3 regions of the Microbispora sp. CA-102843 genome follow, and region 2 is predicted to be linked to each of the others. Evidence: riboswitches for the same ligand, from Rfam matches in the RefSeq annotation. Region 2 holds a riboswitch; each other region holds the start of a gene.
What was found. Region 2 has a riboswitch for cyclic di-AMP ahead of ACQEVJ_RS22250 (CHAP domain-containing protein). Riboswitches for the same ligand answer to the same signal wherever they lie in the genome.

Region 1 (4,792 bases), 1.9 Mb from region 2:
GACGACCTGATCCGCACGCTGGTGCGTGCGGAGCCGCCGGGGCGGGCCATCGCGGTGGTCTCCTCCGACCGGGAGGTGGCCGAGTCGGTGCGCCGCATGGGCGCCCGGCCGGTGCCCTCGCTCCTGTTGCTGCGTCGTCTCGGCCGCGGCTGAAGCGCCGTACGCGCGCTCCGGCCCCACGCCGTCACCCTGGGTGATGACTGCCGCGAATACCTGCGAATAGGTTGAAGCATCAAGATCGCCTAGATAGAGTCGCGCCGCAGGTTTCGTTGATCTAAAGGGGGCCTCAGTGCGAGGGCGTGTGCCGGTGGCCGCCGGGTTGGCCGCCGTGGTCCTGCTGACGCCGATTGCGGGCGCGCAGGCGGATCCGAAGCCCACAGTCGCGCAGGCCAAGGCGAAGCTGAGCAAGCTCAACCAGCAGGCCGACAAGCTCGTGGACCGCTACAACGCGGCCAACGAGAAGTGGAAGAACGCGAAGCAGAAGTACCTCGCCATCAACGACGACTACAAGAAGCAGAACGTCCGGGTCGAGGCGCTCCGCTCCGGGCTGGTCTCGATGGCCGTCAGCAGCTACCAGGTCGGCGAGATGGGGTCGTGGGGCGGCGTCTTCTACAGCTCCAACCCCGATGCCATGCTCAGCGGTCTCGCCACGCTCAACCACATGTCGGCCGAGCGAGCCGGGCGGCTCAAGGCGTACGAGGGCGCCATCAAGGACCTCAAGGACCGCCGCGACCGGAGCAAGACGCTGTACAAGGAGGCCACCGACGTCAGGGGCGAGCTCGCCGACGAGAAGGACGAGGTCGACAAGCTCGTCAGAGAGCAGATGAAGCTGCTGCGCTCGCTCGGGACGTACAACCCCGGCAACCCCAACAGCGCCGGCGTCGTCTACACCGGACCGGCGTCCGGCAACGCGCTGTCGGCCCTCCAGTTCGCCTACAAGCAGGTCGGCAAGCCGTACCGCTACGGGGGCGCCGGGCCGGACGCCTGGGACTGCTCAGGGCTCGTGCAGGCCGCGTGGGCGGCCGCGGGCGTGTCGCTGCCCCGGACCAGTTACGAGCAGTGGGCCTGGGGCGCGAGCCGCAGGGTCTCGCTGGACGAGCTCCAGCCGGGCGACCTGCTCTGGCACGCCGGATACGGGCACGTCGGCATCTACGCCGGAGACGGCAAGGTCGTCCACGCTCCGCAGACCGGCGATGTTGTGAAGATTGTCACACTCGCCGAGTATCACGCGATAGGAGCTGTGCGTCCCTGAGGGCCCAGCCGTCTCTGTGATCGTTTGTACCTTTTGTGACTCCTGTGACCAGATTTCGCCGCTGGTGCAGAGATTGTGACCAGAGTCACATTTAGCCGTTCGCGGTGCGGGTAAGCTGCGGTTTCTTCTCCGCGGCCTTCGTTATCCGATCTTTATCCGGCGGGAGGGCTTTGCCGAACGCGGCGGGTCCTCGGTAGCTTCTGGGCCGCGGCGAGCACGCCTCGCCGCCGCGAACCCGGTCCGGCCGGCCGGTCGCGTGCAGTCATCCACCGTCATCGGCGCCCTTCATCACCCTCCCCTTAGCGGAACCCCCCGGCGCCGGTGTCCTGCCGAGTCCGTGCAGTCAGGAGGCACGGAGCCGGGGAACCATCGACCTTCACGTGAAGGTCCGGGGTGAATCGGCGCATCGCGCGCCGTAGGGCGACTTCCCCGCCCGAACCCGTCAGCTAACCCGGTAGGCGTGAGCGGAAGACCCGAGGAGAGATCCTGTCTACCACCCCCGCTAGTCTGTCCCGTCTTGCCCGAATTGCCCTTGGTGGTGCCGCTTTGACGGCATCCGTAGGGGTCGCCGGTGCGCATCCGGCGACGGCCGACACGGTGACGGTCACGGTCGTCAAGACGCCCACAGCGACGAAGACGGCCACCGCGACGAGCGCGAGCACCGCCGCACGCAAGGCTGCGGCGAAGAAGCAGCGGACGAAGAAGCACACCGCCAAGCGGAAGGTCAGCAGGGCCGTGCTCCAGGCGGCCAAGGCCCGGCGCGCGGTGAAGGTCGCAGAGAAGCAGATCGGCGACCCCTACCGCTACGGGGCCACGGGACCGGGCGCGTTCGACTGCTCGGGCCTGGTCCAGTACGCCTGGCGCAAGGCGGGCGTACGGCTGCCGCGCACGACGTGGTCCATCCGCAGCGCGGTCAGGAAGAAGGTGTCCTGGGGCCACTTCGAGCCCGGTGACCTGATCTTCACCAGCGGCGGCGGCCACGTCGGCATGTACGTCGGGCACGGCAAGATGATCCACGCTCCGCACAGCGGCACGCGGGTCAGGATCGACAAGCTGGACGCCTACAGGAGGAGCACCTTCGTGGGTGCCGTCCGCCCAGGCGTCTGACGGGCACCGGTCACCAGCCCCCTCGACCGGCGCCGTCCTTACGGCCCCGTCCACCTCGCCGAGGTGGACGGGGCCGTGGCATGTGCTGGTTACCATGCTCGGCGTGACTGCCACGAGCGGCGTGCCCGGGGTCGTGCCGGCCGTGCGCGCCGAGGCCGATCGGCGCCACCTTGGAAATCGGCCCCGCAGGATCGCGGCCGCGTCCGTCGCGCTGGCCGCGCTGCTGGCCGGCCCCGCCGCCGCGGCCCCGCCCGACCCGCTGCTTTCCCTGCGGCTGGATGCCCGCGCCGCCGTGCGGGAGCATCCGGGCATGTGGACCGGCGCCTCCGTCGCCCGCGGCGCGAGCGCCGTCGTCGCCGGGTCGCCCCGGCCGCTGGTCGCCGAGATCGCCGCGCTGGCCGATCGGGCGGGCCGTACGGTGACGAGGGTCTGGGGCGGGTACGGCGGCGCGGTGGTCCTCGTGCCGCGCACCGAGGAGCAGGCCGCCGTGCTGGCCGCGCCGGCGAAGGTGGACGGCCTGGCGGCCGTCGCGACCGGCGGCCGGGTGATCGTGCAGCCGGCCGCGTTCGCCCGCCTGTCCGCGACCGGCCGCCTGGTCGTCGTGACCCACGAGCTGACGCACGTCGCGACCGCCGGTCCCCGCGCCGTGCCGATGTGGCTCATGGAGGGCTTCGCCGACTACGTGGGCTACCTGGACAGCGGACTGCCGGTCCGTACGGTGGCCGCCGAACTGGCCGCCGACGTGGCCGCCGGGAGGACGGCGCTCAACACCCTGCCGGGGCCCGCCGACTTCGCCGCCAGGCCCGCCCAGGCGTACGAGGAGGCGTGGCTGGCCTGCCGCTACATCGCCGCCCGGTTCGGCGAGCGGAGACTGGTCGCCCTCTACCGCGCCGCGCTGCGCGAGGACATCGGCGCCGCCCTGCGGGAGGTGCTCGGACTGACCGCCGACGGCCTGACCCGCGAATGGCGGTCGTACGCGCGTGAACGGCTCGCCCGGTCCTGATCACGACTGGGCGACGGTGGCGACCGCGGCTGCAACAATGCGTTCCCGGGCGGCGCGCGGGCGGACCGCGCGACCACGCCGGCAGCGGGGGTGAGGATGACGAAGCGGACGCTGATCGTCACGAACGACTTCCCGCCCAGACCGGGCGGCATCCAGGCGTTCGTGCACGGCCTCGCCTCGCGCAGGCCACCCGGCTCTGTGGTCGTGTACGCCCCGCGCTGGAAGGGATGCGAGGAGTTCGACGCCCGCCAGCCGTACGAGGTGGTCCGTCATCCCTCCTCGCTGATGCTGCCAACGCGCTCGGTGGCGAGGAGGGCGGCGGCGCTGGTCGAGGACGGCGCCACCGTCGTCTTCGGCGCGGCGGCGCCGCTGGGGCTGCTCGCTCCCGTCCTGCGCGCCGCGGGCGCGGGCCGGATCGTCATGCTCACCCACGGGCACGAGGCGTCGTGGGCCCGCCTGCCCGGCGCGCGCGCCCTGCTGCGCCGCATCGGCGCGGGGGCCGACGCCGTGACCTATCTCGGCGACTACACCCGCCGCCGGATCGCCCGGGTCGTCGCCGCCCCCAGGCTCGTACGGCTCGCGCCCGGCGTGGACACCGCCGCCTTCCACCCGGGGGCGGGCGGCGACCGGGTCCGCGCGTCGCTCGGCCTGGGCGACCGGCCGGTGGTCGTGTGCGTCTCCCGGCTGGTGCCGCGCAAGGGCCAGGACGTGCTGCTGCGGGCCTGGCCGCTCGTCCTGCGGCGGGTTCCCGGCGCGGCCCTGCTCCTGGTCGGCGGCGGCCCCTTGCGGCGGTCGCTGGAGCGGGCAGCCGCCCGGGCAGGCCTGCGCGGTTCGGTGGTCGTCACCGGGTCGGTCCCCTGGGCGTCCCTCCCGGCCTACTACGACGCGGGCGACGTGTTCGCCATGCCCTGCCGCAGCAGGTTCGGGGGGCTCGACGTCGAGGGCCTCGGCATCGTCTACCTGGAGGCGTCGGCCACCGGGCTGCCGGTGGTCGCGGGCTCCTCCGGAGGCGCCCCCGACGCCGTACGGCACGGCGAGACGGGCCTGGTGGTCGACGGCACGTCGCACACGGCGGTGGCCGGCGCGCTGTGCGACCTGCTGGCCGACCCGGCCCGCGCCCGGGCGATGGGCGAGAAGGGCCGGGCCTGGATAGAGGAGGAGTGGCGCTGGGACCTCGTCGCGGCCCGGTTCGCCGCACTGCTGTGACGGAAGGCCGCCTCAGCCGGTGAACACCTCCACGAGGAGGAATCCGTTCAGCGCGCTGATCACGGTGGCGACGACGACGCCGGCGACGGTGGTGAGGCGGCGGTTGACGAGGTCGCCCATCAGCTTCCTGCTGCTGGTGAACGCCACGAGCGGGACCAGCGCGAACGGGATGCCGAAGGACAGCGCGACCTGGCTCAGCACGAGCGCCCGCGTGGGATTCACCC
Region 2 (4,792 bases):
GTCAACGCCATCCGCGCCCTGTTCACCCAGCAGCCGGTCGGCACCGACATCTGGATCGCCCTGGCCTGGTGTGTCGGCATCCTCATCGTCGCGTACGTCTTCGCCATGAACACTTACCGCCGCAAGATCTCCTAGGCCAGCTCAGCGTGGCGGGTCGTCCTCCCTGACGAGCTGCGGGCCCCATGAAACACGTCCTATCGCGAGACAAGGAAAGGTCATGGCTGAATCTCTCCACACTGTCACGACGATGCCGGCGGCGCGTCAGCCCGGCTGTCCCTTCGACCCGCCCAAGGAGCTGATCCAGGCCCGCGAGCACGGCCCGATCAGCCGCTTCCCCTTCCCCGACGGACACCAGGGCTGGCTGGTCACCGGCTACGACCTGGTCCGGTCCGTCCTGGCCGACTCGCGGTTCAGCTCACGCAAGGAGCTCATGCGCCACCACCCGCTGGTCGACTACGGCGAGATCGAGGTCCCCCCGGCGCCGCCCGGCGAGTTCCTCCTCATGGACGAGCCGCAGCACAGCCGCTATCGCAAACCGCTGATGGGCAAGTTCACCGTACGGCGGATGCGCATGCTCACCGAGCGCGTCGAGCAGGTCACCGCCGACCACCTGGACGCCATGGAGAAGGCCGGCCCGCCGACCGACCTGGTGACCGCCTTCGCCAGGCCCGTCCCCGCCGTCATCATCTGCGAGCTGCTCGGCGTGCCGTACGAGGACCGGGGCTCCTTCCAGGAGCACATCGACAAGTTCCTCGGCGGGGAGACCAGCGACGAAGACCTGATCGCGGCCTACACCGCGGTCCAGAACTACCTCGCGGAGCTGGTGGCCGCCAAGCGTGCCAACCCCACCGACGACGTGCTCGGCGATCTCACCGACAGCGACCTGACCGACGAGGAGCTGCGGGGCATGGCCCTGATCCTGCTGTCGGCCGGGTTCGACACCACCGCCAACATGCTGGCCCTGGGCACCTTCGCGCTGCTGCGAAATCCCGCGCAACTGGCCGCGCTACGCGCCGATCCCGCGCTCACCGACGGGGCCGTGGAGGAGCTGCTGCGGTATCTGAGCGTCGCCAAGACGTTCATGAGAACGGCGCTGGAGGACGTCGAGCTGGGCGGCCACACCATCAAGGCCGGCACAACGCTGATCCTGTCCTACAACACCGCCAACCGCGACCCGGAGCGCTTCACCGACCCCCACGTGCTCGACCTGCGCAGGCAGGACGGCGGGCACCTGGCCTTCGGCCACGGCATCCACCAGTGCCTGGGCCAGCAGCTGGCCCGCGTCGAGATGCGCGTCGCGCTCCCCGCACTGCTCAACCGCTTCCCCACGCTACGGCTGGCCGTGCCGGCCGAGGAGGTCGTGCTGCGCCCGGAGACCGCCGACATCTACGGGGTCAAGAGCCTCCCCGTCACCTGGGACGTGTGACCGAGAGCCGGTGACGCGGCAGTGCCGGGATACCGCGGTGACGGACCCTCGTCCGCATGACGCGGCACGTCACGTGCGCCACGATTCACGGGCGAGCGCCGTCACCCAGTCGGCGCTCCCTCTTGCCGCGGGCGAGTTCGGTGCCCAGGGCGTCCAGGCGCTGGTTCCAGAAGCGGCGGAAGTGGTCGAGCCAGGTGTCGACCTCGCGCAGCGGCGCGGGGTCGACGGCGTACAGGCGCCGGGTGCCCTCGGCCCGGACCGTCGCGAAGCCGCTGTCCCGCAGCACGCGCAGGTGCTGGGACACCCCCGGCTGGGAGATCCCGAACTCCTCCTGCACGATCGCGCCGATCTCCCCGGCGGAGCGCTCGCCCTCGGCGAGCAGCTCCAGGATGCGGCGGCGCACCGGATCGCCGAGGACGTCGAACGCGTGCATGCCGCAAGGCTCGCAGCTCACGCTTATATAGGTCAATTTGCGGCGGCCGGGCGGCTCTCGCCTGCTCGGGCAGGCTGAGCGTACGGCCGGCCACGGCGGGGATGGCGGGGACGGCGAAGCGCGCCGGGATCACCGGCGCGCTTCGGGACCGTCGTCCGTCAGGAAGAGGCGGAGGCGGAGGCGTCCGCGGTGTACATCGGGTAGCCGTATCCGACGACCTGCCAGGTGGGGCGGGTGCGGGCCTCGACGGCGCCGCCGTCGCCGGTGTTGCCCTCGATGGTCCGGATCGTGCCGTCGCCGTTGTCCTTGACGACGAAACCGACGTGCTGGACGTCGTCGATGTTCTTGCTGCCGTTCCAGTTGAAGAACACCACCGCGCCCGGCTTGGGCGTACGGCCCCAGCGGCTGTGGTCGGCGAACCAGTGAGCGTGCTCCACGGTGTAGGCGTCGGAGCCCATGACCGGGCCGATGCCGAGCTGCTGGCCCACCCAGGAGACGAACATGTCGCACCAGGCCGCGTTGAGGTAGCCCTTGAGCGTGCCGCCGTCGCGGGCGAGGGTCTCGCGGGCGCGGGGCGTGGTCATGTACCACTGCTGGAACTTGGTCCCGCCGCCGTAGGCGTTCTCGCTGATCCCGATCTGGCTCCTGGCCAGGTTCAGCACGTCGTCCGCGCTGACCTTGGGCAGCGTGGAGGCGATCTCGGACATGGACTTCGCGGCCGCCGGGCCCTTGCCGGTGGCCGGGTTGTCCGCGTGCGCTGCCGGCGCTGAGATCAGCACGGCCGAGGCGAGAGCCCCGCCCGCGAGGGCAGCGCGAAGACAGGTGTTGAGGACGTGCATGTGGGGCGAACTCCCTTACTTCCATGCCGCCTACCGGGTTAGCTGACGGGTTCGGGCTGGAAGTCGCCCTACGGCACGCATGCCGATTCACCCCAGGAGAGGTGGGTCCCCGGCTCCGCGCGGACGCGGACTCGGCGGCCGGGCGGCAGGCCGGAATGGGCCGGCCGCGTCGGTCTGAGGTGGGCTTCTTGACCATTGAGATGAGCAAGTACGCCCTGAGCTGCCTAAAACGTAATAGACCAGGTCAAACCGGTCAAGTTAGAACAACTGAGATTTTACTGGTCGGTAGGCGGCAAACCCGGCGAGGGCGGGTAACCGGGGCCGCTCGGGTTCGCCGTCAGCGCAAACCCGGGCTCACCCGGGCAGGCGCACGGTCACCGCCAGGCCGCCTTCCGGCCGGGGGAGCGCCTCCACCCCGCCGCCGTGCGCCACGGCGATGGCCCGGACGATGGACAGGCCCAGCCCCGCCCCCCGGGCGGAGCGGACGCGGTCGCCGCCGAGCCGGCGGAACGGCTCGAACAGGTCGTCCACCTCGTACGGCGGGACCAGGGGCCCGGTGTTCTCCACCGTCACGCTCACCCCGGCCTCGTCCTCCCGCAGCCGGACCCAGACCTCTCCGTCACGCACGTTGTACTTGATCGCGTTCTCCAGCAGGTTGACCAGGCAGCGTTCGAGGAACAGCGGGTCGCCGTGCACGACCGCCGGGGACAGGTCCTCGTGGACGACCACCTTCCTGCGGCGCGGCTGCAGGTCGATCTGCTCCATCGCCATACGGACGATCTGCCGCAGGTCGACCGGCTTGCGGGCGCTCAGCTCCTGCTCCGACTGCGCCAGCATGAGCAGTCCCTCGATCAGCCGCTCATACCTCGCGTTGGTGCCGAGCAGCGCGCGGGCCAGCGCCTTGAGGTCCTCCGACGCCGCGGGCTCCTCCAGCGACACCTCCAGGACCGTACGGTTGACCGCCAGCGGGGTGCGCAGCTCGTGAGAGGCGTTGGCGATGAACCGGCGCTGGGCGTCGAACACCCGGTGCAGCCGGTCGAGCATCGCGTCGAAGGTGTCGGCGAGGCGCTTGACCTCGTCCTGCGGCCCGCGCAGGGCGATCCGCTCGTGCAGCGTGCTCTCCGACAGCCGCTGCGCGGTCTCGGTCACCCGGTCCAGCGGGCGCAGCGCGCGGTCGGCCACCAGGTAGCCCAGCACCACGGCGACGGCCCCGACGAGGATCATGACCATCACCGACGAGCGGAGCACGTCGGTCAGCACGTCGGCCGCGCCCTGCTCGACGTCGGTGCGCACCCGCTGCGCGAGGATGTCGCTGTCGGGCAGCCTGCCCCCCAACACGGCATCGGGGGTGCCGGTCACCTTCGACGCCACCGCCACCACGAACCGCTGGTTGAGCGCCCGCGCGGTCAGCAGGTGGGTGAACCACAGCAGCACCGACCCCGCCAGGAAGAACAGCCCGCCGTACAGCAGGGTGAGCCGCATCCGCAGGCCGAGCCTGCCCCACAAGGACAGGACGCGGATCACAGCCGATACCCCCGGCCCGGCACGTTCTCGATCACCGGGGGCTCGCCAAGTTTGCGGCGCAGCGAGGTGATCGTGACGCGCAGCACGCCCGTGCCGGCGTCGGCGTGCTCGTCCCACACGTTCGCCCGCAGCCGGGCCGAGGTCACCAGCCCTCCGCTGGCGCGCATGAGTTCGTGCAGCACGTCGAACTCCTTGCGGCCCAGCGCCACCTGCCGCCCGTCCCGCACCACCGTACGGCGGGCCGGGTCGAGCCGGATCCCGGCCCGCTCGATCACCGCAGGCATCGCCCGGGGCGAGCGCCGGGCCAGCGCCCGGATCCGGGCCACCAGCTCGGCGAACGCGAACGGCTTGACCAGGTAGTCGTCGGCGCCCAGGGACAGGCCCCCGACCCGGTCGCGCACCCGCCCGGCCGCCGTCAGCATGAGGATGCGGCTCGCCCCACTGGCCGTGACCAGTTCCCGGCACACCTCGTCGCCGTGCACCTCGGGCAGGTCGCGGTCGAGCACGACCACGTCGTAGTCGACGTAGGCGGCCAGCTCGAGCGCCTCCTGACCGTCGTAGGCCACGTCC
Region 3 (4,792 bases), 2.7 Mb from region 2:
GGCCCACCATCTGGTGGACGTGCCCGAGCTGACCGTCATCACCAACTCCGTGCAGGTGGCCGACGTCTTCCATCGGGCGGGACGGCCCGACCAGACCGTGGTGCTGGTGGGAGGCGTGCGCACGCCCTCCGACGCGCTGGTCGGCCCGGTGGCCGTGGCGGCCGTCCGCTCCCTGAACGTCGACACGCTCATGCTCGGCGTGCACGGCATGAGCGTCCGGGCGGGTTACACCACGCCCAACCTGCTGGAGGCGGAGACCGACCGCGCCCTCATCGCGGCCGCCCAGCAGCTCGTGGTCCTGGCCGACCACACGAAGTGGGGAACGATCGGCATCAGCACGATCGCCGCCCTCGGCGAGGCCAGCGTGGTCGTGAGCGACGTCGGCCTGCCGGAGGAGGGGCGCGCCGCGCTGTCGGAGCACGCCGGCGAACTCCTCCTCACCGATCCGTCCGGGGAAACCGAGCTGGAGACCGCACTGTGACGCCGGGCCGAACCTTGACACCGGATACCGCACTGTGAAGCTGGAGACCGCTCTGTGAAGCGCACCATCACCCATCTCGCCGACGGCCGTGAGCTGATCTACTTCGACCGGCGCGACGACGCCGACCACAGCGCCACCGACACCAGGGACCTGCCGCCGCGCCCGCTCTCCTCCGAGCTGCGCTACGACCCCCTGATGGACGAGTGGGTGGCCGTCGCCCGGCACCGCCAGACGCGCACCCACCTGCCGTCCGCCGAGGAGTGCCCGCTCTGCCCGGCCCATCCCGGCTCGGAGATCCCCTCGCCGTACGAGGTGGCGGTGTTCGAGAACCGCTTCCCGTCGTTCAGCTTCAACACCGGCGCGTACGAGCAGGTGGGCGGGCTGAGCGAGGTGCGTCCGGGGATCGGGCGATGTGAGGTCGTCTGCTTCACCTCCGACCACGACGCGTCGTTCAGCTCGCTGAGCGACGAGCAGGCCGAGCTGGTCGTCGAGGCGTGGGCCGACCGCACGGCCGAGCTGGCCTCGCTGCCCGGTGTGGAGCAGGTCTTCTGCTTCGAGAACCGCGGCGCCGAGATCGGCATCACGCTGCCGCACCCCCACGGGCAGATCTACGCCTATCCGTACGTCACGCCGCGTTCCCGGCAGATGCTGGACGCCGCCGCCCGCCATCAGGGCGGCAACCTGTTCGCGGACGTCCTGGCCGCCGAGCGGAGGGGGCCCCGGGTGGTGGCCGCCAACGAGCACTGGACGGCCTTCGTCCCTGCCGCCGCGCGCTACCCGTTCGAGGTGCACGTCTACCCGCACCGTCGGGTCCCCGACATCCCCGCGCTGTCGCCCGAGGAGCGGGCCGCGTTCGCGCCGCTCTACATCGAGGTGCTGCGCCGCCTGGACGGACTGTTCGGCGTCGTCATGCCGTACGTCGCGGCCTGGCACCAGGCCCCGGTCACCTACCGCCGCGACCTCGCCTACCTCCACCTGCAGCTCTTCACGATCAGGCGCGCGCCGAACAAGCTGAAGTATCTCGCCGGATCGGAGTCGGCAATGGGCGCGTTCGTCAACGACGTGCTCCCGGAGGAGGCCGCCCGGATGCTCCGCGAGGCGGTAACGGCTTGATCTCCGAATGGTTGCGACTTGGGTGGCAGCCGCGCTTTCTTTACCATTAGTATCCCTCACACCGGCTGTCACAGCCGGTACGCCTAATCCCGGGCGCCTCGCCCGGGAGCCGGGGACCCAACCACGCACCTGGGGTCAAGGCAGTCGCCTGCCCGGGCTTCTCCAGCCCGAACCCGTCAGCTAACCCGGTCGGCAGATGGAGAGGAGTGGGCGCTGCCCCGCGCGTTCCCCCTGGCTGTCGGCGTGCTCACCTCGGCCGTCCTCGTGTTCGGCGCGGCCGCCCCGGGCGCCGCCGACCCCAAGCCGACGGAGAAGCAGCTCAAGAAGGAGCTGTCGGACCTGCGGAAGAAGGTCGACCGGCTGATCGGCGACTACAACGCCAAACGCGTCGCGCTCGCCAAGGCCCGCGTCGAGGAGAAGGCGGCACGCGGCCGGCTGGTCAAGGCGGAGGCCGACTACGAGGCCGCCAGCAACGCCGTACGGCAGATGGCCGGGCTGCGCTACCAGACCGAGAGCGCGATGGCGCTGCCCGACATGAACACCGCCGCGCTGAACTACCAGCTCAAGGAGGAGCAGGCCGCCAGGCTCGCGCGCTTCGACCAGGTCCGCGACGAACGGCAGCGGGCCGCGGACGCCGCCAAGACGCTGACCGAACAGCTCAAGGCGCAGGCCGCCGTGGTCGCCGGGCAGCGCGAGGACGCCGAGGATCTCATCGACGAGATCAAGGACAAGCTCGACGCGCTGATCCCGATCGCGCCGGGCAAGCGCGTGGGTGGGTCGTGGGCGCCGGAGCTGCCCAGCGGCTCCGACAACATCACGCCGCGGATGCGGCTCATGCGCACCGAGGTCGAAAAGCACTTCGATCTGCAGTTCCCGATCGGCTGCTACCGCGCCGAGAACAGCGGCGAGCACCCCCTCGGGCGCGCCTGCGACTTCATGATGAGCTCGGGCGGCGCCATGCCCTCCGCCGAGATGAAGGCACTCGGCGACAGCGTGGCCGCCTGGGCCATCAAGAACGGGCCGAAGCTGGGCGTGATGTACGTGATCTGGCAGCAGCGCATCTACAACCTCGGCCATCCGGGCTGGCGCACCATGTCCGACCGTGGCGGAATCACCGCCAACCACTACGACCACGTGCACATCTCGATGTACTGATCGGGCAGGCCGCCTGACGCGACGGCCCTTACGATCAGTTCATGCGTGCTGCGTATCAAGGGGCCCTGGTGATGAAGCGCGGTAACCGCCGTGGCTGACCTCACGGCGGACTTGTTCGTGTCGCTGGACGGCTTCGCCGCCGGCGTGGACGTGGGTGCCTTCTTCGACTACCCGGGTCCCGACCTCGACGCGTGGATACGTGAGGCGACCGACGAGCCTCAGCTGATGCTCATGGGGCGCGTCACCTATGAGGCGCTGGCGGCGATCTCGTCCGCGGCCACCGACGAGGCGAGCACCCGGATGAACGACCTGCCGAAGGCCGTCTTCTCCAACACCCTGCGCGAGCCGCTCGTCTGGAAGAACACCCGGCTCGTACGCGGCGATCTCGCCGAGCAGGTTCGGGCGCTCAAGCAGGAGTCGGACGTGCCGCTGCGCTCGATCGGCAGCCTCAGCCTGGTCAGAAGCCTGATGGAGCTGGGGTTGGTCGACCGGCTCCGGCTGATGGTCTTTCCCCTCACCTTGGGCGGCGACGGCCGGGAGCCCGCCTACGCCGGCTATCCCCGCACAGGGCTGGAGCTGGCCGCCACCAGGGTCCTTGACTCGTGCCTCGTCCTGCTCGAATACCGGCCCGCCCAGCTCTGATTGATGTGGCTCCGCGCCACGGCTCGGGGCAAGATGCCAGAATGACCGAAACACGTATCGATCCTCCCGCCGCCGCGGGAGAGCGCGCGATGCTGCGCGCCTGGCTGGACTGGCACCGTGAGACCCTCGCGATGAAGTGCGAGGGCCTCACGGAGGAACAGCTCCGGCTGCGCTCCGTGCCGCCCTCCAGCATGTCGCTGCTCGGCCTCGTACGGCACATGGCCGACGTGGAGCGGGGCTGGTTCCGGCGGCGGATCAACGGCGAGGACCTCGGCAGCATCTACTACAGCGACGACGACCCTGACGGCGAGTTCGACAACGTCGACACCGCGTCGGCCGAGGAGGCCTTCGCCACCTGGCGCGCGGAGATCGAGCACGCGCGTGCGGCCGAGGAGGCCTGCGCCGACCTGGACGTGCCGGCGAAGGAGGCCCGCCTGGGCGTCCACTACTCGCTGCGCTGGATCATGTGCCACATGATCGAGGAGTACGCCCGCCACAACGGCCACGCCGATCTGCTGCGCGAGCGCATCGACGGGGCGACGGGCGAGTAGCGCCGCTGCCCGGCTGGGCTCAGCCGGACAGGCGGACCGGGTTGACGAGGTCGGCGTAGATGAGAAGGCCGCCCATGACGACCAGCAGGGCCGCCATGACGTACGTCAGCGGGAGCGCCTTGGCCACGTCCACGTAACCGGGGACGGGCCGACGGCGCACCCGCGCGAAGGCCCGCTTGACGCCCTCCCACAGCCCGCCGGCGATGTGGCCGCCGTCCAGCGGCAGCAGCGGGATCAGGTTGAACATGCCCACCGCGAGGTTCAGCCCGGCCAGCAGGTTGATGAAGATTTCGATCTTGTTCTCGACCGAGAGGTCCGATGCGGCGATCTCACCGCCGATGCGGCCCGCCCCGACGATGCCGATCGGCCCGTTCGGGTCGCGCTTCTCGCCCGAGAACGCGGCGTTCCACACGCCGACCATCTTCTTGGGGATGTTGACCATCGCGGCGGCGGTGCGCTCGGTCAGGTCCCACATCTGCCCGACGACGTAGCCGGGGCCCTTCTTCTCGACGACCATGGTCGGGCTCACACCGAGGAAGCCGACGTTCTTCTCGACCTTGTCGGGGTCGGTCAGCGAGGGCATGTCCTGCGCGATCAGGTCGACCTTCAGGTCGGTCCGCTGCCCGCCCCGCTCGACGCCGAGCGTCGTCACCCCCGCGCCGTGCTCCCGGATCAGCCGCTGCGCGCTCTCCCAGCCGGTCACCGGGGTGCCGCCGATGGCGACGATGCGGTCGCCGGGCCGCAGGCCGGCCTGGGCGGCGGGCGTCAGGGGATCGCTCGGCCGGCAGTCGCGGTGCTCCGCCTCGGCGGCGGGGATGGCGCACTTGGACACCGAGGACACGACCGGCGT

Region 1: another riboswitch for cyclic di-AMP. It lies ahead of ACQEVJ_RS31230 (C40 family peptidase); the one in region 2 lies ahead of ACQEVJ_RS22250 (CHAP domain-containing protein).
Region 3: another riboswitch for cyclic di-AMP. It lies ahead of ACQEVJ_RS09910 (coiled-coil domain-containing protein); the one in region 2 lies ahead of ACQEVJ_RS22250 (CHAP domain-containing protein).

Annotation. Positions count from the first base shown of each region.
Region 1 covers NZ_JBNJNF010000001.1:6,740,191-6,744,982, reverse strand. Annotated here, with positions in the region: gene ACQEVJ_RS31240 (NYN domain-containing protein) at 1-153, shown strand, start outside; gene ACQEVJ_RS31235 (C40 family peptidase) at 290-1,252, shown strand; cyclic di-AMP (ydaO/yuaA leader) riboswitch at 1,570-1,724, shown strand; gene ACQEVJ_RS31230 (C40 family peptidase) at 1,799-2,359, shown strand; gene ACQEVJ_RS31225 (hypothetical protein) at 2,463-3,362, shown strand; gene ACQEVJ_RS31220 (glycosyltransferase family 4 protein) at 3,459-4,568, shown strand; gene ACQEVJ_RS31215 (Nramp family divalent metal transporter) at 4,581-4,792, opposite strand, start outside.
Region 2 covers NZ_JBNJNF010000001.1:4,797,022-4,801,813, reverse strand. Annotated here, with positions in the region: gene ACQEVJ_RS22265 (ABC transporter permease) at 1-135, shown strand, start outside; gene ACQEVJ_RS22260 (cytochrome P450) at 218-1,426, shown strand; gene ACQEVJ_RS22255 (ArsR/SmtB family transcription factor) at 1,512-1,859, opposite strand; gene ACQEVJ_RS22250 (CHAP domain-containing protein) at 2,018-2,698, opposite strand; cyclic di-AMP (ydaO/yuaA leader) riboswitch at 2,712-2,845, opposite strand; gene ACQEVJ_RS22245 (sensor histidine kinase) at 3,053-4,222, opposite strand; gene ACQEVJ_RS22240 (response regulator transcription factor) at 4,219-4,792, opposite strand, start outside.
Region 3 covers NZ_JBNJNF010000001.1:2,117,190-2,121,981, reverse strand. Annotated here, with positions in the region: gene ACQEVJ_RS09920 (DeoR/GlpR family DNA-binding transcription regulator) at 1-481, shown strand, start outside; gene galT (galactose-1-phosphate uridylyltransferase) at 536-1,594, shown strand; cyclic di-AMP (ydaO/yuaA leader) riboswitch at 1,665-1,803, shown strand; gene ACQEVJ_RS09910 (coiled-coil domain-containing protein) at 1,838-2,749, shown strand; gene ACQEVJ_RS09905 (dihydrofolate reductase family protein) at 2,840-3,391, shown strand; gene ACQEVJ_RS09900 (DinB family protein) at 3,433-3,942, shown strand; gene ACQEVJ_RS09895 (M50 family metallopeptidase) at 3,962-4,792, opposite strand, start outside.